Regions from separate parts of the Pseudomonas xanthosomatis genome, predicted to be linked through region 1. Evidence: predicted binding sites of a transcription regulator. Region 1 holds the regulator's gene; each other region holds the start of a gene.
What was found. Region 1 encodes FliA, which starts transcription of late flagellar genes. Its sites were predicted from a motif close to CTAAAGTTTNNNNNNNNNNNGCCGNTAA; they were not measured.
Positions count from the first base shown of each region.

Region 2: a site for FliA is predicted at 1,914-1,941, ahead of KSS93_RS19985 (methyl-accepting chemotaxis protein). Genes of this name have one in related genera too.
Region 3: a site for FliA is predicted at 2,462-2,489, ahead of KSS93_RS26015 (methyl-accepting chemotaxis protein). Genes of this name have one in related genera too.

Region 1 covers NZ_CP077075.1:4,904,409-4,912,895, reverse strand. The annotation lists gene flhB (flagellar biosynthesis protein FlhB) at 1-260, shown strand, start outside; gene flhA (flagellar biosynthesis protein FlhA) at 1,371-3,500, shown strand; gene flhF (flagellar biosynthesis GTPase FlhF) at 3,512-4,822, shown strand; gene fleN (flagellar synthesis regulator FleN) at 4,937-5,770, shown strand; gene fliA (RNA polymerase sigma factor FliA) at 5,767-6,507, shown strand; gene KSS93_RS21615 (chemotaxis response regulator CheY) at 6,611-6,985, shown strand; gene KSS93_RS21610 (protein phosphatase CheZ) at 7,004-7,792, shown strand; gene KSS93_RS21605 (chemotaxis protein CheA) at 7,805-8,487, shown strand, end outside.
Region 2 covers NZ_CP077075.1:4,536,730-4,543,439, reverse strand. The annotation lists gene KSS93_RS19985 (methyl-accepting chemotaxis protein) at 222-1,862, opposite strand; gene KSS93_RS19980 (TonB-dependent receptor plug domain-containing protein) at 2,180-4,591, opposite strand; gene KSS93_RS19975 (RidA family protein) at 4,626-5,120, opposite strand; gene KSS93_RS19970 (NAD(P)/FAD-dependent oxidoreductase) at 5,140-6,702, opposite strand.
Region 3 covers NZ_CP077075.1:5,886,276-5,894,762, reverse strand. The annotation lists gene ggt (gamma-glutamyltransferase) at 1-325, shown strand, start outside; gene KSS93_RS26015 (methyl-accepting chemotaxis protein) at 455-2,374, opposite strand; gene ypfJ (KPN_02809 family neutral zinc metallopeptidase) at 2,638-3,525, opposite strand; gene pcaH (protocatechuate 3,4-dioxygenase subunit beta) at 3,726-4,445, shown strand; gene pcaG (protocatechuate 3,4-dioxygenase subunit alpha) at 4,457-5,062, shown strand; gene KSS93_RS25995 (SEL1-like repeat protein) at 5,158-5,934, opposite strand; gene KSS93_RS25990 (IS630 family transposase) at 6,223-7,320, opposite strand; gene KSS93_RS25985 (tetratricopeptide repeat protein) at 7,393-8,361, opposite strand; gene KSS93_RS25980 (hypothetical protein) at 8,351-8,487, opposite strand, start outside.

The DNA.
Region 1 (8,487 bases):
GTACCGATTTCATTGCCTTGAAGATTCGCGAGATCGGGGTGGAGCACAAGGTGCAGATCCTCGAATCGCCGGCCCTGGCGCGGGCTATCTATTACTCCACCGAGCTTGAGCAGGAGATCCCGGCGGGGTTGTACCTGGCGGTGGCGCAGGTGTTGGCCTATGTGTTCCAGATCCGCCAGTACCGGGCTGGTAAGGGCAAGGCGCCTGATCCGTTGAAGAAGGATTTGCCGATTCCTGATGATTTGCGGCGGGATGAGTGATTGTTGGTTTGTTGGTTTGTTGGTTTGTTGGTTTGTTGGTTTGTTGGTTTGTTGGTTTGTTAGTTTTTTAAGTTGTCTTGGTTGGTTTGGAAATAGTGTGCGCATTCATTATTTATAGCGACGCTTATTCACCTTTCCGCCCTTACGGCGGGTAACTTTTTGAAGGATCAAAAAGTCACCAAAAAATCCTCGCTCCATTCATCCGGCCCCTGCGCTTCGCTCCGGGGTTCCCTCACTCCGGGCTTGCTCCGGGGGTACGCGCCGACGGGCCGTCCCTGGCCCGATCGGCGCTCGACCGGCATCCATGCCGGTCGCCCCCCCCCTACGCAATCCCTGCGTTCGGCCTCCTGAAGTCGCGAAGTTAGGGGCGGCGCCTGCACTGGCGCAGCTAACCGCTAGTTGCATTTGTGGGAACTCAGGATTGCAATCGCCGGCTTGCCGGCGATAGGGCCCGAACAAACAACAAATCAATAAAAGCTAAACCAATATCTCTGCTCTTGATCTGGCTCTTGATCTGGCTCTTGATCTGGCTCTTGATCTGGCTCTTGATCTTGCTTCTAAGTGCGCGGTAGTTCAGACAACACAAATCGCGACTTCAGGAGGCCGAGCGTAGGGATTGCGTAGGAGGGCGACCGGCATGGATGCCGGTCGAGCGCCGATCGGGCCAGGGACGGCCCGTCGGCGCGTACCTCCGGAGCAAGCCCGGAGCGAGGGAACCCCCGAAGCGCAGCGTAGGGGGCCGGATGATGGGAGCAGGGATTTTTTGGTGACTTTTTGATCCTTCAAAAAGTTACCCGCCGTAAGGGCGGAAAGGTGACGAAAAGCGCTTATCGTCAACGAATGCGCATGCATCTTCCAAAGCAATAACCATAATCCCCGAACCCGAACCCGAACCCGAACCCGAACCCGAACCCGAACCCGAACCCGAACCCGAACCCGAACCCGAACCCGAACCCGAACCCGAACCCGAACCCGAACCCGAACCCGAACCCGAACCCGAACCCGCCTAACCCCCCGATTTCCCCTCACCCAAAAAAGTTGGAAAGCTTCTTGCAAAGCCAGCGCCAGGCGCCACGCAGGCGTCAAAGTTTTGCTTGAAGAGGACTCGCGGTGGATCGCACTCAGTTAATCAGCAGCGCCCGTAACAACCTGGCCGGTCTCGGCCGGGGCAATCTCGGCGTGCCGCTGCTGCTGCTGGTGATGTTGGCAATGATGATGTTGCCGATACCACCGTTCCTGCTCGACGTGTTCTTCACCTTCAACATCGCCCTGTCGATCGTGGTCCTGCTGGTCTGCGTGTACGCCCTGCGCCCGCTGGACTTCGCCGCCTTCCCCACCATCCTGCTGGTGGCCACCCTGCTGCGCCTGGCGCTGAACGTCGCCTCCACCCGCGTGGTCATGCTCCACGGCCAGGAAGGCCACGGCGCTGCGGGCAAGGTCATCCAGGCCTTCGGTGAAGTGGTGATTGGCGGTAACTACGTGGTCGGTGCGGTGGTGTTCGCCATCCTCATGATCATCAACTTCGTGGTGGTGACCAAAGGTGCCGGGCGTATCTCCGAGGTAAGCGCACGCTTCACCCTCGACGCCATGCCCGGCAAACAGATGGCCATCGACGCCGACCTCAACGCCGGCCTGATCGACCAGGCCCAGGCCAAGGCGCGCCGCGCCGAGGTGGCCCAGGAGGCCGAGTTCTACGGCTCGATGGACGGTGCCAGCAAGTTCGTCCGCGGCGACGCCATCGCCGGCCTGCTGATCCTCTTCATCAACCTCATCGGGGGCATGCTCATCGGCATGCTGCAGCACGGCATGACCTTCAGCGATGCCGGCAAGATCTACGCCCTGCTGACCATCGGTGACGGTTTGGTGGCGCAATTGCCATCACTGCTGCTGTCCACCGCCGCCGCGATCATGGTCACCCGTGCCTCGGGCTCCGAGGACATGGGTAAGCTGATCAACCGGCAGATGTTCGATTCGCCCAAGGCGCTGGCCGTCTCGGCGGCCATCATGATAGTCATGGGCCTGGTGCCGGGCATGCCGCACATTGCCTTCCTCAGCCTGGGCGCCGTGGCTGGCGGCGCTGCGTACCTGGTGTGGAAGAAGCAGCAGAAGGCCAAGGCCGTGGCCCTGCAAGAGGTCCAGCGCCAGCAGGAACTGCTGCCTTCGCCGCAGCGCGCCATGGAAACCAAGGAGCTGGGCTGGGACGACGTCAACCCCATCGACATGATCGGCCTGGAAGTCGGCTACCGGCTGATTCCGCTGGTCGACCGCAACCAGGGCGGTCAGTTGCTGGCGCGGATCAAGGGCGTGCGCAAAAAACTCTCCCAGGACCTGGGCTTTCTCATGCCCACCGTGCACATTCGCGACAACCTCGACCTGCAGCCCAGCGCCTATCGCCTGACGCTGATGGGGGTGATCCTGGCCGAGGCCGAGATCTACCCGGACCGCGAGCTTGCCATCAACCCAGGCCAGGTGTACGGCACCCTCAACGGCATCGCTGCCCGTGACCCGGCGTTTGGCCTGGAGGCGGTGTGGATCGACCTGGCCCAGCGCGCCCAGGCGCAGTCGCTGGGCTACACCGTGGTCGATGCCAGTACCGTGGTCGCTACCCACCTCAACCAGATCCTGCAGAAGCACTGTCATGAGCTGATCGGCCATGAAGAAGTCGTGCAATTGCTGCAGGTGCTGGCCAAGGCCTCGCCGAAGCTGGCTGAAGAAGTGGTGCCGGGCGTCATTTCCTTGTCGGGGCTGCTGAAGGTTCTGCAAGCGCTGCTGTCCGAGCAGGTGCCGGTGCGTGACATCCGCAGCATTGCCGAAGCCATCGCCAACAATGCCGCCAAGAGTCAAGATACCGCCGCGCTGGTGGCCGCCGTGCGTGTCGGCCTGTGCCGCGCAATCGTGCAAAGCATTGTCGGCGTTGAGTCCGAGCTGCCTGTGATCACCTTGGAGCCAAGGTTGGAACAGATCTTGCTCAATAGTCTGCAAAGGGCCGGACAGGGTCAGGAAGATGGTGTTCTTCTTGAACCGAGCATGGCCGAAAAGCTTCAGCGTTCGTTGATCGAGGCAGCCCAGCGCCAGGAAATGCAGGGCTTGCCGGCCATCCTTCTGGTAGCCGGCCCGATCCGAGCCATGCTGTCGCGCTTCGGCCGCCTGGCTGTACCGAATTTGCATGTTTTGGCGTATCAGGAAATACCTGACAACAAGCAAGTCACCATCGTTGCCACCGTGGGGCCTAATGGCTGAGGTAGTGGGTTATGCAAGTTAAGCGTTTTTTCGCCGCTGATATGCGTCAGGCCATGAAGCTGGTCCGGGATGAGCTCGGCTCCGATGCCGCCATCATCGGCAACCGGCGCATCGCCGGCGGTGTCGAACTGACGGCCGCGCTGGACTACAAGCTGTCCGCCCTGGCCCCGCGCGTACCCAACGCCGAACTCGAGGACGAGCTGCGCAAGACGCAGTCGCGCATCGTCACCGCCCAGGCCGAAATCGACGGCCGCAGCGAGCTGGGCGAGGGCAATCGCCAGCTGTTCGCCGGTTTGTCGCTGACCGCCTCCGAGCCGCTGGTCGAGCCCCATGTCGAAGCCCCGGCGCCTGCCGCTGCGCCTGCACCGGCGGCGGTCGATACCCGCGTGTTCGACGCCATGCGTTCGGAGCTGTCGGGCCTGCGCGAGCTGCTTGAAGTGCAGCTCGGCTCGCTGGCCTGGAGCCAGCTGCAGGGCAACAAGCCGCAACAGGCCAACCTGTGGCGCCGCCTGCAGCGCTTGGGCCTGTCGGGCGGCCTGGCCCGCGAGCTGCTGGAACTGACCGCCGAAATCGAAGAGCCGCGCCAGGCCTGGCGCATGGTGCTGGCGCACCTGGCGCGCATGATCGAAGTGCCGTCGGTCGAACCGATCGAGGAGGGCGGGGTCATCGCCATGGTCGGCCCGGCCGGCATGGGCAAGACCACCACCCTGGCCAAGCTCGCTGCCCGTTACGTGCTCAAGTACGGTGCCAACAACCTGGCACTGGTGAGCATGGACAGCTTCCGTATCGGCGCCCAGGAGCAGCTCAAGACCTTGGGCCGTATCCTCAACGTGCCTGTCACCTACGTCGACCCGGGCGAGTCGCTGGCCCAGGCCCTGGAGCCGCTGCTGCGCAAGCGCGTGGTGCTGATCGATACCGCGGGCCTGCAGGCCAGCGACCCGGCCCTGCGCATGCAGCTGGAAACCCTGGCTGGCCGCGGCATCGCCTCGAAGAACTACCTGGTGCTGGCAACCACCAGCCAGAAGCAGGTGCTGACTGCCGCTTATCACAGCTACAAGCGCTGTGGGCTGGCAGGGTGCATCCTGACCAAACTGGACGAAACGGCCTGCCTCGGCGAAGTGCTGAGCCTGGCCATCAGCCACGAACTGCCGGTGGCCTACCTGACCGATGGCCCGCGCATTCCGGATGACCTGCAATTGCCGCGCAAGCACCAGCTGGTCAGCCGTGCGGTGAGCGTGCAGATGCAGGACGAGCCCAGCGAGGAGGCAATGGCCGACATGTTCGCTGATCTCTACCACAACCCCGGCAAACGGGCGGGTTGAGGGTGAATACTGTGCAAAGTACCTACATCATGGGGTTGCCCGGCCGGTCCATGGCCGCGAGCGTTCAGCCCCTCATGTGGCTTGGGTTCAAGCGAGACAAGGTAAACAACAGACATGGGTAGCATGCATCCCGTACAGGTGATCGCCGTCACCGGTGGCAAAGGTGGCGTCGGCAAGACCAACGTTTCAGTGAACCTGTCCCTGGCGCTGGCTGAACTCGGCCGCCGGGTCATGCTGCTCGACGCCGACCTGGGCCTGGCCAATGTCGACGTGTTGCTCGGTCTCACCCCAAAACGCACCCTGGCCGATGTCATCGAAGGCCGCTGCGAGCTGCGCGACGTGCTGTTGCAGGGCCCGGGCGGTGTACGCATCGTGCCGGCCGCCTCTGGCACCCAGAGCATGGTGCACCTGGCCCCGGCGCAGCACGCCGGGCTCATTCAGGCCTTCAGCGAGATCGGTGACAACCTCGACGTGCTGGTGATCGACACCGCTGCAGGTATCGGTGACTCGGTAGTCAGCTTTGTCCGCGCCGCGCAAGAGGTGCTGCTGGTGGTGTGCGACGAGCCCACCTCGATCACCGACGCCTACGCGCTGATCAAGCTGCTCAACCGCGACTACGGCATGAACCGTTTCCGCGTGCTGGCCAACATGGCCCAGAGCCCGCAGGAAGGGCGCAACCTGTTCGCCAAGTTGACCAAGGTCACGGACCGCTTCCTCGACGTCGCCCTACAATACGTCGGCGCGGTGCCTTACGACGAATGCGTGCGCAAGGCTGTGCAGAAGCAGCGGGCGGTCTACGAGGCCTTCCCTCGGTCCAAGTGTGCGCTGGCCTTCAAGGCCATCGCGCAGAAGGTCGACAGCTGGCCGCTGCCTGCCAACCCGCGCGGGCACCTGGAGTTCTTCGTCGAGCGTCTGGTACAACCCACCAGTGCGGGGCCGGTGCTATGAGTGCGAGCGGTTTCAAGATGTACAGCAAGGCGTCCAAGGACGCCCAGTACGAGCTGGTGGAACGTTACGCGCCGCTGGTCAAGCGCATCGCCTACCACCTGCTGGCGCGCCTGCCGGCCAACGTGCAGGTCGAAGATCTGATCCAGGCCGGCATGATCGGCCTGCTGGAAGTCGCCAACAAGTACGACGCCAGCAAGGGTGCCAGCTTCGAAACCTACGCAGGTATCCGCATCCGCGGCGCCATGCTCGACGAGGTGCGCAAGGGTGATTGGGCACCTCGTTCGGTGCACCGCAACACGCGCATGGTCAGCGACGCAATTCGCGCTGTTGAAGCAAGATCGGGCCGTGACGCTAAAGATCACGAGGTTGCTGCCGAACTCCAATTGAGTCTCGATGATTACTACGGGATTTTGAACGATACCTTGGGCAGCCGCCTGTTCAGTTTCGACGACCTTTTGCAGGACGGCGAACACGAGGGGTTGCACGAGGATGGAGCGAGCGGGCAGCTGGAGCCGTCGCGTGACCTGGAAGACGAGCGCTTCCAGGGTGCGCTGGCCGATGCGATCGCCAACCTGCCGGAGCGTGAACGCCTGGTGCTGGCGCTGTACTACGACGAAGAGCTGAACCTCAAGGAAATCGGTGAGGTCCTGGGGGTCAGCGAATCGCGGGTCAGCCAGCTGCACAGCCAGTGCGCCGCGCGTCTGCGCAGCCGCCTTGGGGAATGGCGGGCGCGTTGAACCCCGGTTCGATGCAGTCGTTTTTTGTAGTGCCGAATTGATTGAGCGCGCGCTCGGCGCCGAGCGCGTTAAAGACTGCTTGGAGGTCTAATTGAACAAAGACATGAAAATCCTCATCGTTGACGACTTTTCGACGATGCGGCGGATCATCAAGAACCTGTTGCGTGACCTGGGGTTCACCAACGTCAAGGAAGCTGATGACGGCAACACGGCACTGCCGATGCTCAACAGCGAGAACTTCGATTTCCTGGTAACCGACTGGAACATGCCCGGCATGACCGGTATCGACCTGCTGCGCGCCGTGCGTGCAGATGAGCGCCTCAAGCACCTGCCGGTGCTGATGGTCACCGCCGAAGCCAAGCGCGAGCAGATCATCGAAGCCGCCCAGGCCGGCGTCAACGGTTACGTGGTCAAGCCATTCACCGCCCAGGCGCTCAAAGAAAAGATCGAGAAGATCTTCGAACGCGTCAACGGCTGAGTCACGTCAGGGGGCGCAATGGAGTCAACCAACAACTCTCTGGGTGAGTTCGAAACTACCCTGAAGAAGCATGCCCAGGAACTGGTCGAAAGCCTCGAGCGCGGCCGGTTCGGTGATGCGGTGCAACTGATCCACCAACTGAACCAGACCCGCGACCGCGGGCTGTATCAGGAAGTCGGCAAGCTCACCCGCGAACTGCACAGTGCAATCGTCAACTTCCAGATCGACCCGGCCATGCCGCAGGCCGAGGAAGTGTCGCAGATCACCGATGCCACCGAGCGCCTCTCCTACGTGGTTCGCCTCACCGAAGGTGCGGCCAACCGCACCATGGATCTGGCGGAGGCGTGCACCCCGGTGCTCAACGACCTCGCCGCCGAGGCCCAGAGCCTGTCCGCCGACTGGCAGCGCTTCATGCGCCGCGAGGTGGCAGCGCCTGAATTCCGTGAGCTGGTCAAGCGGGTCGACAGTTTCCTGACGCAAAGCGCCGAAGGTAACCAGAAAGTCTCCAGCCACCTCAACGATATCGTCCTGGCCCAGGATTATCAGGATCTCACCGGCCAGGTGATCAAACGGGTGACCGCCTTGGTCACCGAAGTCGAAAGCAATCTGCTCAAGCTCGTGCTGATGGCCAGCCAGGTCGACCGCTTTGCCGGTATCGAACATGACCACCAGCAGCTGCGTGCTGAAAAAGATCAAGAAAAACATCCGACTCGGGGTGAAGGTCCGCAGATTCATGCCGATAAGCGTGAAGACGTCGTGTCCAGTCAGGACGATGTCGACGATCTGCTGTCCAGCCTGGGTTTTTAAGGAGCACGTTTAATGAGCTTCGGCGCCGATGAAGAAATCCTCCAGGATTTCCTGGTAGAAGCCGGCGAAATCCTCGAGCAACTGTCCGAGCAACTGGTCGAGCTGGAAAGCCGGCCTGACGATGCGGACCTGCTCAATGCGATTTTCCGCGGTTTCCACACTGTAAAAGGGGGCGCCGGCTTCCTCCAGCTCAACGAGCTGGTGGAGTGCTGCCACATCGCCGAGAACGTGTTCGACATCCTGCGCAAAGGTGAGCGCCGGGTCGACGCGGAACTGATGGATGTGGTGCTCGAGGCACTCGACACGGTCAACAGCATGTTTGGCCAGGTGCGCGAGCGCAGCGACATCACCCCAGCCACCCCGGAGCTGCTGGCCGCGCTGTCGCGCCTGGCCGAGCCCGGCGGTGCCGAGGCGCCTGCCCCTGCGGCGGCGCCTGAGCCGGTGGCCGAAGTCGCCGCCGAGGCAGACATTACCGACACCGAGTTCGAGCAACTGCTCGACTCGCTGGACGCGGTCAAGGCCGAAGCGGCCGTGCACGAGCAGATGCAGGGCGAAGTGGTCAGCGGCAACGGTGACGAAATCACCGACGCCGAGTTCGAATCGCTGCTCGACCAGTTGCATGGCAAGGGCCAGTTCAGTGCGCAAGCACCGGCCAGTGCACCGGCCGCAGCGCCGGCTGCCGGCAGTGACGAAAT
Region 2 (6,710 bases), 370 kb from region 1:
ATTACCAGCCCCTCGGGCTGCCCTGTCTCGCAGATGCACCGCGACGCCTGTGGGAAGCGGCCTTGTGTCGCGATGGGCTGCACAGCAGCCCCGGCAATTTTGCATGATGCCAATATCCTCGGGCCGCTTCGCAACCCATCGCGACACAAGGCCGCTTCCCACAGAGACCGTGCTAAATCAATGAGTTGTGGTTTGTTCATTTCCCGGGCTGAGTTCAGACCTCAGGTACGAAACGCACTCAAACCGCCCTTGAGCGCCCTGGCCGTGCTGCCCAGCGTGGTCGCCGAATCGTGGATCTCGGCAATCCCCTGCGAGGTATGTGCAAAGCTTTCATGCATGCCGCCAAGGCGCCCGGCGATGTCGGTGACCGCGTGCTGGATTTCTTCACTGCTGGTCAGTGCGCGGTCCATGGCGCCGCTGACCTGGCCCATCTGGCGCACCAATCCGTCGATGACCCCAAGGGTACTGTCGGAGCTCTGCGCAAGGCTGCGCGACTGCTCGGCGGTACTGCTCATGCGTTCGGCAATCTGGCGTATGCCGCTGGTGACGCTATTGATGACCTGGTTGGCGTCGTTCAGCACCCCTTGGGTCTGCCCGGCCAGCTTGCGCACCTCGTCAGCCACCACCGCGAACCCGCGGCCGGCTTCACCGGCGCGCGCCGCCTCGATGGCAGCGTTGAGGGCCAGCAGGTTGGTCTGGTCGGAAATGGCAGCGACCATCTGCAGCACCTGGCCGATCTTTTCCGCTTCGCGGCTCAGGTGCTGCAGGTCGCTGGCAAGCTCGATGCTCGCCGAGGTGCTGCCGTGCACGTCACCGATCAGGCGCTTCAACTCCTGATGGGTCAGGCTCAGTTCGCCAACGGCGGATTTCAGGTCCAGGCGCACCGTATCGGCCAGGCTCGAGGAGTTCTCGGCGGCCTGGCGAATGGACTGGCCGTGTTGGTTGATATCGGCCAACTGCCCACCGGCCTGGCGGATGCGCAGGTTTATTTCGTCGGCCAGTTGCAAGAAGATTTCCGCCAGGCGCTGGTTGCTTTCGGCCATGCCGGAGGCGTTGCCCAGGGTTTGGCGCAGGTCTTGAAGCAGGTTGGCCAAGTGCTTGCCCATCTGCCCGGTTTCATCGCCGTTAAGCACCGTGACGGTGGTCGACAGGTCGCGCTGTTCGGCGATGTAGTTCAACTGCCCGGTCAGGTGGTGAATGCCCCGCACCAGCATGCGCGCGGCCAGCCAGGACAACAGCAGGCCGACCAGAAAAGACGCCGCGCCAATCAGCAGCAAACGCTCGAGGCTGGCCTGAATGGCCGCATTCAGTGCATCCAGGGTGACATCCACCCCCACGATGTATTGCTGGCCGTCGGCGTTGTGCAACGGCAGGAAGATCGAGCGGAAGCTGCCGAAACTGTCGGTGTACTCGTCGAATTGCTCCTGGTTGCTGCGTGATGCTTCGATTACCGCGGGGCTGGCGTCGCTGTAGTGCTCCAGGTGCCTGGAGTAGGTGCCGCCGGCAATGTCGCCGGCATTGGCGCTGTCGGCCAGGTAAGTCACTTTGCCCTGTGCATCGACCATCAGGCTGTAGGCATATTTGAGGTTGACCTCGCGCGCATACTCGCCAAGGTTGCGCACCTGGGCTTCGTACTCACCGGCCTTAAGGCCGTTGGCTTCACGGGTACGGGTGAGGTAGTCGGTACCCAGTACCCGCGGCACGGCGTAGGCGACCGTGCGCAAGCGGTTGTCGATTTGCTGGCGAATATCCTGCGATTTGGAGTACTGGGCGTAACTGATGAAGGCGGTGATGCTGATCAGGTTGACCAGGGTGAGCGACAGTAACAGCTTGGTTTGCAGGCGGAGGTTGCCCAGGAGCATGTGAAAGAATCCGTTCAAAGGCTTGGAAGTTCAAGCAGGAGGGTGTTCTGGTTATCGAACGAATGGGGGAAAACATTAGCGGAAGTTGTGGGGGCTATTGAGTGCCGTTGCACTATCTGGAAGTTAGTTCGCGGGCTGTTAATTATTTTAATCGGTTTGGTGGTGAATGAAGTTTGCGGCAGGGCTGCCAAGTGTTCGCCACAACCGTCGTAGCGCCTGTGAGATCGAACGCCGCGCGGGCGGCGCTCGATCTTGTAGGCGCTGCAAAACCATCGGCGAACACCTCGTGGCCCTCGCGCGTACTTAGTTGCCCACCCTCAAAAGTTATAAGTCACCCGCCCAAAGTAATACCCCCCGGTAAACCCGTACGGCGAATACACCCCATACCCCTTGACCATGGTCTTGCTGCTCGGCGCCTGGCGCTCGGGGTACACATCGAACAAGTTGCGCGCGCCGATTGCCAGTTCCAGGTCCTTGGTCAGTTGGTAACCTACATCCAGGTCGGTGATCCAGCGCGCCTTGTACTCGCGGTCCAGGCTGCGGTCGCTGGCCGAGTTGACCTCGCGCCACGAACCGTAACGGGTCAGCCCCAGGTTCACCCGGTAGCGGTCCAGCCGCCAGTTGCCACCCAGTATCAGCTTGGTGTGCGGCTGCACTTCGGTCAGCAGGTTGCGCGCCTGGCGGTCCATCAGCTGATAGGGCGTGCCCAGAATGTTCACGCTTTCCTTGTAGTCGAGAATCTCGGTTTCGTTCCAGTTGAACGCCGCCGTCCACTTCACCGTGCCGGCACTGCCCAGGTCGTGGTCGTAGCTGCCCACCAGGTCCAGGCCCTTGGTGCGGGTGTCGGCGCCGTTGGTGAAGTACTGCCCGCCAGAGGTGGAGTCGATGCCGTTGGCCAGCAGTGCGGCGGTTACTTCGGGGCCAAGCAGGGTGCCGGTGAGGGTGATACGGTCGCGCACGTTGATCAGGTAGGCGTCGGCGGTAAAGGCCAGGCGCTCGCTGGGCTGCCAAGTCAGGCCGAGGCTGTAGTTGGTCGACTTTTCCGGTTTCAGCGGTTCGGCGCCCAGGGCTTGGGCTGCGGCCGAGCCCACCGGCAGCACGCCGTAGTTGATCGACTGGTACACGCCATTGACCACCCCGTAGGTGGTGGAGCGGGCGCTGAACAGGCTGTTGGCCAGCGACGGCGCGCGGAAGCCGTTGCTCACCGTGGCCCGTACCGCCAACTGCGGGGTGAACTCGTAGCGGGTGGTCAACTTGCCGCTGCGGGTGGCACCAATGCCGCGGTCGTAGTGCTCGTAGCGCAGCGCCGCGCCCCAGTACCACTGTGGTAGCGGGTTGAAGCCCACATCGATGTAGCCGGCATAGCTGTTGCGGCTGGCACTGGTGGCCTCGGCCGGCGAGATGCCGTTGGTCACCTGGGCGCCGGACGAGGCGCAGTTGCCGGGCGCCGCGCAGTAGCCGCCGTCGGCCCAGCTGGCCCAGTCGCCGTCCTGCACCTGGTAACTGTCACGGCGCTGCTCCAGGCCCCACGAGAAGTCCAGCGGTTTGCTCAGGCCCACCTCGTAGCTGCGGTGCAGGTCGAGGTTGCTGGTCAGCTGCGAGCTGACCCAGGTGCCGGACTCGAAGTGGTTGGGGGTGGCCTCGCCCAGCGACGGGTTCTGGTTGTTCCAGGTGCCTTGTTCGGCAGTGTTGCGCCCGTAAGTGCTGGACAGGTCCCAGTCCCACTCGCCGGCCAGACCCTTGGCGCCGAACGCCGCCTGGTAGTCGTATTCCTCGATGTACCAGGTGGGCGTGTAGCCGGCCGGGCGCCCGTTGGGCCCGGTGGTGATGGTGTTGACGATGGTCGGCAGGCGGAAGTTCTGGCCCTGCTCGGCCTTGCGGTACGACCAGGTGCTGAACGAGTACAGGGTCAGGTCATCCTCCAGCGGCAGCTCGGCGTTGTAGCCCAGCGTCAGCAGGTTGATCTTCGGCGTGCCGTAGCCGCCGTAGGTCACCTTGCCGGCGCGCTCCAGCGCCTCGGCCTGGCTGTAGCCGTTGGCGCTGGCCTTGTTGTCGTCGTTCTGGCTGCGGGCGTCCAGGGCAAATTGCACAACGCCGTCGCGGCCGATCTCGAAGCCCTTGTTCAGGCTTTGCTGCACGGTCTGCTTCTTGCCGTCGTAACCCTGGCCTGCGGTGGTCACGGCGGTGCCGCGGGTGTCGGCTTTTAGAATGACGTTGATCACCCCGGCGATGGCGTCCGAGCCGTACTGGGCCGCAGCGCCATCACGCAGCACCTCGACATGGTCGATGGCGCTGATGGGGATCAGGTCCAGGTCGCTGGGTGCGGCGCCGGCGTTGATGCCGCTAATGTTCAAGGTGGCGCTGGTGTGGCGGCGCTTGCCGTTCACCAGCACCAGCACCTGGGCTGCGTTGAGACCGCGCAGGTTGGGCGCGCGGGCCATGCCGCTGGCGTCCCAGCCGGTTTTTTCCGGCAGGGTCAGCGACGGCACGCTGGCACTGAGGGCTTCCATCAGGCCGGGTTTGCCGGTTTCCTGCAGCTGCTTGGCGCTGATCACGTCGATCGGCACCGGGCTTGAAGTCACGGTACGTTTTTCGCTGCCGCGGTTGCCAGTGACGATCACCGTGCCCAGGGCCTGGGCGGCAGGTTCTTCGGCGCTGGCCGGGGCGCTGAGCAGCCCCGCGGCCAGCGCCATGGTGAGTAGCGGGGCAGTGGTAAAGGCTTGCTTCATTGCACGCAGTTCCTTGTCTGGCGGGGTAGCGCGCTCAGGGCGCCTTGGCCGCGATCGCGTCGATTTCCACCAGCGCGCCCGGCAGTGGCAGGGCCACTACCTGGAGGGCGGTGCGGGTCGGGGTGTTGGGCTGTTCGGCGGTGGCGAAAAACTCGGTGTAGGCCGCCTGCAGGCCGGCAAAGTCCAGCTGGCCGCCGTTGGCCGGGTCGCCCACCAGAAACACCCGCAACTGCACGATATCGCCCAGGCCCAGCCCTTGGCTTTGCAGGGCCGTGCGCAGTTTTTTCAGCACCGAACGGGCCTGGGTTTCGGTGTTGCCCAGGGCGGCGATGCTGCCTTTGGCGGCGTTGGGGTCGGCCACATCCGGCAGGGTGCCGCTGATGAAGGTCAGCTGGCTGCCGGCCGGCACCGTCACCAGTTGCGAAATCGGGAAGTTCGAACCAGGCGGCGCAACACGTTTGATGCCGTCGGCGTGGGCGTTGAGGGTCAGCGACATGAGCGCTCCGGCAAGCAGAAGAAGACGAGGCATGGGTGGGTTTCCTGTGGGGTCAGGCGGCAGCGCCGCGGGTGGTCTGGGCGGCATGGCTGGCGATCAGGCCAACGACCCGGCGGGCCGATTCGGCGGCGCTGTTCTGCCAGATGCCCACGCCGCCATGGGCCAGGGCGTCGCTTGCAAGCCAGGTGCGGCCCTGGGGCTGGTTGAGGGTGTCGTAGCCGGGCTGGGCGACCTCGTCGTGGACGATCCACGGCGCCTCGCTGAACGGCACTTTCGACCAGTTCACCACCAGCGGTCGGCCCAGCTTGTGGCTGTGGCCCGGGTGCAGCGACTCCACCGCCTGGCGCGACGAGGCGATCTGCGCCTGCAGCGTTTTGCCGGCGAACTGCTGGGCCACGGCGCCGGTGTTGTAGGTGGCCACCAGCACGCCCTGGGCGCTGTTGAGGTGGTCGCTGGGGTACCACAGGGTGCGCGCCTCGTGGTTGATGTAGCTGAGCCCGCCGTAAATCTGGAAGTCGGTCTCCCAGAAACGCGGCGACTGCCAGGCCACCTTGTTGGCCTTGTCGCCCTCGGCGCTGGCGATGGCCTGCCTGAACGGCGCGTCGAAGTTGTTCGGCAGATTGGCCAGCAGCGGCAAGGGCAGGGTGACGATGGCGTAGTCGGCGTGTTCCACGTGTTGCTGGCCGCTTTTGCGGTCGCGCCACACCACCTTGGCGCCGTGCTCGCCGGTCTCCACCCCCAGCACTTCGGCGCCCAGGCGCACGCTGTCCTGCACCTGGCGGTAAAAGGCCTTGGGGATCTGGTCCATGCCGCCCACCGGCTGGAACATGGTCGAGGAAAATTCCGGAATCTCGTCGAACACCAGCGGCAGCAGCAGGTTGCTGTCCAGCAACTGGTCCAGCGGCACCGGCTGGCGCTGCACCGGGGTCTGGTCGCCGGCCCCGGCAAAGCGCGTGTAGCCGGCGCGCACAGAGCCGCGGTACTGCTGCTGGCTGTCGAGGTCGCCGTACACCTTCAAAAAGTCCAGCAGCGCCTTGCGCTGGCCGCCGCTGAGCTCGGCATCCAGGCTGTTGCGGCTGACGCTGCGCGCCAGCAGCTCGCTGAAGTGGCCGCGGGTGTCGTTGACTGCCTGGCGCAGCAGCAGTGGCGGGCGGGCGAGGTCTGGCTGGGCCAGGGCGTTGCGGCTGCTGTTCACCAGCACCTGCAGCTCCACGCCAAGCTCGCGGCAGTAGCCGAGGATGGTCAGGTGGTGGCTGGGCAGGCGCGCGGCGCCGGCATTGAAAAAGTGCCCCTGGTCGAATTCGACGGTTTGCGTGGTGCCGTCGTTGTGCTCGATACGGTCGCCCTGGCGCAGGGTCCACACCCGCCCGCCCACCCGCTCGCGGGCCTCCAGCACGGTCACGGCAAAGCCTGCCTTGCGCAGCTCGTAGGCCGACACCAGGCCGCTGATGCCGGCGCCGACAATCACCACGCGCTTGCCGTTGCCGCCGTTGGCGGCCAGTTGCAGGGGTTCGAAGGTGGCGGCCAGGGCGTTGTGCCCCAGCGCGCCCAGCGCCGCCGAGTAGCCGCCGATGGCGGCCATGCGGGCGATCAAGTCTCTACGGGAAAGTCCCATGTTGCGTC
Region 3 (8,487 bases), 980 kb from region 1:
GCTGGTGGTGGGTACGCCGGGCGGCTCGCGCATCTTTACCTCGATCTTCCAGGTGATGAACAACCTGTACGACTTCGGCATGCCGCTGGAAAAGGCCGTGGCGGCGCAGCGCGTGCATCACCAGTTGCTGCCCAAGGACACCATCTACTTTGACAGCTATGCACCGCTCACCGGCAAGGTGGCGGACGAGCTGAAGAAGATGGGCTACGTGCTGGAAGATCAGGGCTGGGAGATGGGCGATATCCAGGCGATCCGGGTCACCGGGCAGAAGCTTGAGACCGCGTCAGACCCGCGGGGCCGCGGGGTGGGGTTGATCGTCAAGTAAGACGCTGCAGCCTTGGGAGGGCGTTGCCCTCCTTTCGCGGCACAAGGCCGCTCCTACAGGGGACCGCACATTCCTGTAGGAGCGGCCTTGTGCCGCGATGGGCCGCAAGGCGGCCCCAGGCTGTTGAAGTCAGACGCGGAACTGGCTGACCAGCATCTGCAGGTGCCCGCCCAGGCGCGCCAGCTCGACGCTGGAAGCGGCGGTCTCGTCGCTGGCCGAGGCGGTTTGCTCCGACACATCACGCACATTGAGGATGCTGCGGCTGATCTCTTCGGCCACGGCGCTCTGCTGCTCGGCCGCGGCGGCGATCTGCTGGTTCATCGACTGGATGTTCGACACCGTGCGGGTGATGTTCTCCAGCGACCCACCGGCCTTGCGCGCCAGCTCCACACTGCTGTCGGTCAGGCTGCGGCTGCCGCTCATCACGTCGGCCACCTGCTGGGTGCCCTGTTGCAGGCTGGCGATCAGGCCCTCGATTTCTTCGGTGGACTGCTGGGTACGCTGGGCCAGGCCACGCACCTCGTCGGCGACCACGGCAAAACCACGCCCGGCTTCACCGGCGCGGGCGGCCTCGATGGCGGCGTTCAGCGCCAGCAGGTTGGTCTGCTCGGCCACCGACTTGATCACGTCCATCACGCTGCCGATCTTCTGGCTTTCCTGCTGCAGCAGGTTCATGGCTTCGGTGGAGCGGTTGACCTCGGTGGCCAGGCGTTCGATCTGGCTGATCGCCTCGCCCACCACCTTGTCACCGTTGCGCGCTTCGCCGTCGGCGTTGGTGGCGGCCATGGCGGCCTGCTCGGCGTTGCGCGCCACTTCCTGCACGGTGGCGGCCATTTCATGCATGGCGGTGGCCACCTGGTCGGTCTCGACCTTCTGGCTGTTGGCGCCGGCGCTGGTCTGCTCGGTCACTGCCGACAGCTCTTCGGCGGCGCTGGCGATCTGGGTGACGCCATCGCGGATACCGGTGATCAGCTCGCGCAGGGTGGTGCCCATGCGGCCGATGCCCTGTTGCAGCACGCCCAGCTCGTCGCGGCGGGTGACGCGCAGGTTCTGGGTGAGGTCGCCGCCGGCGATCTTCTCCACGGCGTCCAGGGTTTCGCGCAGCGGGCGGGTGATCTGGCGGGTGATCAGCACGGCAGCCAGCACGCCCACCAGCAGCGCCAGCAGGGTGGCGAAGATCTGCATGTTGCGGGCCTGGGCGCTTTCGATGTCGCGGCGCTCCAGCTGGATGGCGTACAGCGCATCGCTGGTCTTGACGATGTCGGCGCCCTGCACGGTCATTTCGGCGCGGGCGGTGGCGATGGCGGCCACCGCATCACGGAACTGGCGCACCGCGTCGCGGTAGGCCTGCACCGACTGCTCGAACTGCTGCACGCGGGCCGCCTCGTTGGGCAGTTCGCGCTTGAGGGTGTCCACTTCTGCCAGCGCGCCGTCGAGCTGACGCAGCGCGGCCTGCTCGTTGGTGGCGGTGTTGTCGGCAATGTAGCCGCGCACGTCGATACGCACCTGCAGCAGTTGCTGGCGCGCCTTGCTGATCAGCTGGTACTGCGCCAGGCGCACGCTGTCGGCTTCGCTGCGGGCCATCACGTCCTGGCTCAGGGTGTCCATGGCCTCGTCGGCCTTGACCGCCGAAACGTTCATCGCCTCGCGGGCAGCGGTGGAGGTCTTGTAGCCGGCGCGCATCTTGTTCAGCGACACCTTGTACTCGCTGACGGTCTGCCCCAGCTCGCGCAGCAGCTTGACGTTCTCGGGGCTCTTGAAGGTGTTGACCAGGTATTCCTGCTGCTTGCTGAAGGCATCCAGCTTGGTCTGGGTGTTGGCCGCCGAGGCATCGTCGCCGTTGGCGATCATGTACTGCAGGCGGGCTACGCGCAGCTCGGTCAGGTATTTGTTGAGCTGACCGATATCGCCCATCCAGTTACTGCGGTCGATAAGGCTGCCCAGGCTGTTCCAGCCGGTCAGGGCCAACAGGCCGGTCAGTACCAGCACCAGGCCGAAGCCCAGGCCGAGTTTGAGGTTTACGCTGATATTGGCGAACCAGCTGTTCATGCACGCTCTCCCGAATTTGATTTCGCTCACTTGATCTCAAATCGCGGGCGTTGTTGTTGTGCAGGGCCCTGCTGATTCGTGCAGGTGTTATCGGCAAGCGCTGCGGAAGCTGAAACGCCGTTCAGCAGATTTATAACCTGTTGAAAAAATGTGGTTTTAGGGCTGCTTTTCCCGCCGTTGCTGGGCGCAGCGGCTAATACCTGCGCTGGCATGCCGGCGGGTGCGGCGTTGTGTCGCGATGGGCCGCACGGCGGCCCCGCAACTCAAAGGCTTCGCGCGGCGAATGTATCGCATTGGTTCAGGTTGCCACTGGCAAAACCGGCCTTGAACCAGCGCACCCGCTGCTGCGAGGTGCCATGGGTGAACGAGTCGGGCACCACGCGGCCCTGGCCCTGTTGCTGCAGGCGGTCATCGCCAATGGCATTGGCGGCGTTCAGCGCTTCCTCGACATCCCCCGGCTCCAGCCAGTTCAGGCGTTTTTGCGCCTGGTAGGCCCAGACTCCGGCCAGGCAGTCGGCCTGCAGTTCCTGGCGTACCAGCAGGCCATTGTCGCCCTCCATGCGCTGGCCGCTGCGCCGCGCGGCGTCAACCTTGGCCGATACGCCCAGCAATGTTTGAACATGGTGGCCGATCTCGTGGGCGATCACATAGGCTTGGGCAAAGTCGCCAGCGGCCTTGAAGCGGGTTTCCATCTCGCGGAAGAACGCCATGTCCAGGTACACCCGCTGGTCGGCCGGGCAGTAGAACGGCCCCACGGCAGACGACGCAAAGCCGCAGGCCGAATTCACCTGGCCGCTGAACAGCACAAGCTTGGGGTCGCGGTATTGCTTGCCGGCCTGGGCGAACAGGGCCTTCCAGGTGTCTTCGGTGTCGCCCAGGATCGAGGCGACGAACTCGGCCTGCTCATCATTGGCCGGTGGCGCCTTGCCGCCGGCACCGGCCGGCACGCTCTGCTGCTGCTCCATCTGCCCGGCCAGCTGGCCGAGGATCTGCAGCGGGTCCTGCCCGGTGAGCCAGCCGATGCCGACGATCAGCAGGATGGCACCGAGCCCCAGGCCCTTGCCGCCGCCGAAACGCATGCCGCCGCCACCGCCACCTTCGCCGCGGGCATCGACCACGTTGTCGCTGCGTCGGCCTTTTCGCCATTCCATGAAGTGCTCTCCGGTTTTGCAACATGAAGTCAAAAGATTAGATCAGCGCTGGCGGCGGTGTTGCGCTATGGCTATCTGCATAACCAAATGGTTATGCCTGTGACCGCGGAATTCAATATTCATCCCGTCACACCTGCCGGAAACTGCAAGTCCGCCTGCCACGCCCAGGCGCTTCGATAATTCCAAGAGAGGAAACCGGCATGCCCGCCCAGGACACCAGCCGCTTCGTGATCCGTGATCGCAACTGGCACCCCAAGGCCTTCACGCCTGACTACAAGACATCCATCGCCCGCTCCCCGCGCCAGGCGCTGGTAAGCATCCCGCAGTCGATCAGCGAAACCACCGGCCCTGACTTTTCGCACCTGCGCTTCGGCGAGCACGACCACGATTTGCTGCTGAACTTCAGCAACGGCGGCCTGCCCATCGGCGAGCGCATCATCGTCGCCGGCCGGGTGCTCGACCAATACGGCAAGCCTGTGCCCAACACCCTGGTGGAAATGTGGCAGGCCAACGCCGGCGGGCGCTACCGGCACAAGAACGACCGTTACCTGGCGCCGCTGGACCCGAACTTCGGCGGCGTCGGCCGCTGCCTCACCGATCGTGACGGCTACTACAGCTTCCGCACCATCAAGCCCGGCCCCTACCCGTGGCGCAACGGCCCCAACGACTGGCGCCCGGCGCATATCCACTTTTCGGTCAGCGGCCCGTCGATCGCCACCAAGCTGATCACCCAGCTGTATTTCGAGGGTGACCCGCTGATCCCGATGTGCCCGATCGTCAAGTCGATCGCCAACCCCGAGGCGGTGCAGCAACTGATCGCCAAGCTGGACATGAGCGCCGCCAATCCGATGGACTGCCTGGCGTATCGCTTTGACATCGTGCTGCGCGGCCAGCGCCAGACCCACTTCGAAAACCGCTGAGGACACCCGACATGCCTATCGAACTGCTGCCGGAAACCCCCTCGCAGACCGCCGGCCCTTACGTGCACATTGGCCTGGCCCTGGAAGCGGCCGGCAACCCCACTCGCCACCAGGAAATCTGGAACCGCCTGGCCAAGCCCGATGCCAGCGGCGAGCACATTCTGCTGCTCGGCCAGGTATACGACGGCAATGGCCACCTGGTGCGCGATTCGTTCCTGGAAGTCTGGCAGGCCGATGCCAACGGCCAGTATCAGGACGACTACAACCAGGAGAACGCTTTCAACAGCTTCGGCCGTACCGCCACCACTTTCGATGCCGGCGAGTGGACGCTGCACACGGTCAAGCCGGGGGTGGTCAACAACGCCGCTGGCGTGCCCATGGCGCCGCACATCAACATCAGCCTGTTCGCCCGGGGTATCAACATTCACCTGCACACCCGGCTGTACTTCGACGACGAAGCCGAGGCCAACGCAAAGTGCCCGGTGCTCAACCTGATCGAGCAGCCGCAGCGGCGTGAAACGCTGATTGCCAAGCGTTGCGAGGTGAACGGGCAAACCGCCTATCGCTTCGATATCCGCATTCAGGGCGAAGGCGAGACGGTGTTCTTCGACTTCTGACCTGATGCCCCCATCGCTGGCAAGCTGCGCGATCCCGTGTAGGAGCCGGCTTGCCGGCGATAGGGCCGGTGCAGGCAACCCAAGCCTGCACCCAGTTACAACCTTTCTTCAGCCACCCGCAACGGCGGGTGCGTGCGCCGCCACTCATCCGCCAACTGCCGCGCCTGTTCCAGTTGCAGGGCAGTCATCTCATACCCCAGCGACTCCAGGCTGTATTCGGCATTGCGGCGCAGCTCGGAGCCACTGCCGAGCGCCAGCAGCTGCACATTCAGCGCAAAGGCTTTGACCAAGTCCTTCTGCACCCGGTACGGCCCGCCGGTTTCCAGCATGTAGGCATAACCGGCCACGGCCGCGACATGGCCTTGCTCGGCCGCCTTCACATACCAGCCACGCCCTTGGTCGAACTCACCACGCGCTGCCAGCAGCGCTGCGTAGTCCACCTGCGCCTGGGGCAGGTTGGCCATGGCGGCAAGCCTCAGCCATTTCTCGATGGCCTGCTGGCGCTGGCCCGGCCAGAACAGCGAACGGCCGGCCTGGTACTGCCGGGCCAGTTGCCAGCGCGCCATGGTATTGCCCGCCTCGGCGGATTGCTTGAGCCAGCCCAGCTTGTCATCCAGCCGCCAGAGCAGGCGCATGGCTTCGCTGTCGCCCTGTTCGGCCTTGGTGTGCAGACGGGTTTTCCATTGGACCTGGGTCAGCCCTTGCGCGCTGTTATTGGCCTGGCGGGCCAGCTGGAACATGGCCTGCACGTCACCTTGGTTGGCCGCCTGGGTGTAGCTGGCAAGGGTGGCGGCACCCGTTGATGGCGAGTGCCCGAGTGCCAGGCAGAGCAGCAGGGGGAGGAGGCTTTTTCGGTTGAGCGGTCGGGTCATGTGCTTTTGAATGTGCAGTGGGGCGGTGGGCCGGTTAAAGGTGACGTTTCAAGTTGCATGCCATAAAGCGCCGCCCCCTTGCCGCTCAAGGGCTCGCGGACAATGCAGGGCAGCGTGGGCCGACAAAACGCGGAAAATGGTTGTAAAAGTGCGCAACTTCTTGCGCAGTACTGTGTAAAAAGTTGCGCACTGGGGCTCTATGCCGCGTGGTCATTGGCCTCGGGTATTGGCTGGGGGCGTTTTTGTCAGGGGGAGTGCGCAAGTTCTTGCGCAGTGGGGTGTCTGTTCCTAGTGTCCCGTCTCAGATAAAACGTTCTTTTTCATCGCGCCTGCCATCGCGTCTCGGGCACTCTGGATCTTGCGCAAGATGTCTTCACCTTTCGCGTTCCAGACGTACCGGCAGGGCTGAGCGTTGTGCAGCGCCAAGAACGCGGTGATGGAGCTAGCCAGTTCGCGTGTCGAACTAAAGCTGCCATCGCGCAGGTAGACGGTGATGTCCCGGAAAAAGCGTTCAACCATGTTCATCCAGGAGCTTGAGGTCGGGGTGAAGTGCAGATGAAATCGTGGATGACGTTTGAGCCATTCCTTGACGACCGGATGCTTGTGCGTGGCGTAGTTATCCACGATCAAGTGCAATTGCAGGTTCTTGGGTGTTTCCCGGTTGATCTTTTTCAGGAAAGCCAGCCACTCCTGATGCCGGTGCTGTGTTTCGATGCTGCTGATCAGCCGACCCTGGAGGTAATCCATGGCCGCGAACAGCGTTAGCGTGCCGTGACGAACGTAGTCATGGGTCTGTGTGCGGATGTGGCCAATGCCCAATGGCAAGCCTGGTTGCGTGCGTTGCAAGGCTTGAACCTGGCTCTTTTCATCGCAGCAGAGCACCAGCGCTTTATCCGGTGGCGCCAGATACAGTCCAATGACGTCCCAGAATCTCTCTTCGAAATGCGGGTCATTGGACAGTTTGAAGGTGCGAGTCAGGTGCGGTTTGATGTCGTTCGCGGCCCAAATTCGTTGGACGCTGGCAGGCGAAATACCGGCGACTCGCGCCATGCTGCGGCAGCTCCAACGAGGTTGGCCAATGCGTGGTTGAGTGACCTGCTCAAGCGTTCGTTTCAAAGCTTCGGCAGGTAAGGAAGTTTTGCGTCCTCGCCCAGGCAAATCCACTAAGCCTTGTAGGCGCTGGGCTTGAAAACGCTTGCACCAGCGGGTGATCGAAACAACGGAGAGGCCGGTCAATTCAGCGATTTCGTTACGTGAATGACCTTGAGCAGCCAGCAAGATTACACGCGCTCGGCGACCGTCGCGCTGGCTGATGGTCGCCGAGCGAACCCGCCGGCTCAACTCAACCTGCTCATCGTCACTGAGCACAATGGCTTGAGAGTTCACGGCTCCACTCCTCGTTGTGGCTGACCAACGAAGCGTAGCTCAAGTGGGTTAAGTTATTTCCGAGACAGGACACTAGAGTCCCAGTTTCATTCTATAGAGAGACAGAGGAGGATGGCTCTTTATCCAATCGTCCGCGAAGGATTTTGCAGTTTCCAAGTCTTGTGGGGATAGATGTTTTGCCAGCGACTTTAGGCGGGCTTCTGTTTCTACGTGAAGTTGATCCTCTGTCTCCAGGCTAGAAACGATCAAATGAAATGAATAAGCTTTTATCGGGCTTTTTGGGAAGTCGTAGAATCCGCCAAGCTCAAACATGTAGGCGTAGCTAGAGAGAGCGGTTATGTAGCTCTGATTCACGGCTGCTAGGTACCACTTTGCACCTGCTTCATTGTCGCCGCGTTCTGCAAGTAGCCCTGCATACGCGATCTGAGCTTTAGGCGAGCCGTTCTCTGCAGCAAGTTTTAGAAGCCGCTCTTCTGCTTTTTTTCGGTTGCTTGGAATTATGAAGAAACCTCGGCCGTCCCTATAGCGACTGGCAAGTAGCCATTGAGCATTTGAGTCACCAGCCTCGGCGGACTTTTCCAGCCACGTCAAATCATCAGTGATGAAATACAGGATGGACATGGCTTCGCCATCGCCGAGCTTGGCTTTTCCTTCAGCGGTGGTTATCAGCTGTTTCTTCCAGTCGCTAGGCGCTCTCTCAGAGTCAATGCAGTTCTGCATGATTTCACAGACTTCATCGTCTTGGTATGCCAGTCGATACATTGCATAGAGATCGCCTTGGTTGGCGGATTTTTCGTACCATGCATAGGCCTCTTTGCTCATCGTGAACAGCGGTTGGCTAAGCGCTTCGGCTAAATAGAATTGAGATTCTGGATCGCCCAGCTCTGCTGCGGCTCGGAGTTGCGGGATAGCTGGTACCCGCTGATTGTAGAGTATTTTTGCTTTTGCGATGACGGTGGCATCCTGTTCGCCTGACCATGCAGCGGATGATAATAGTGTGGTCAGTGCCGCGACCAGGAATGGCGCGATTTTAGTCAACATATTTAGAAAATCCTGCTGGGTTTTCTGGGTGATTATTAAAATAAGTTATCTGGCATTTGTTGTTCATTGCCACTCCCAGTGCGGAGGAGTTTTCGATGTACGCACTTCGGGCAGCAATACCGTCGA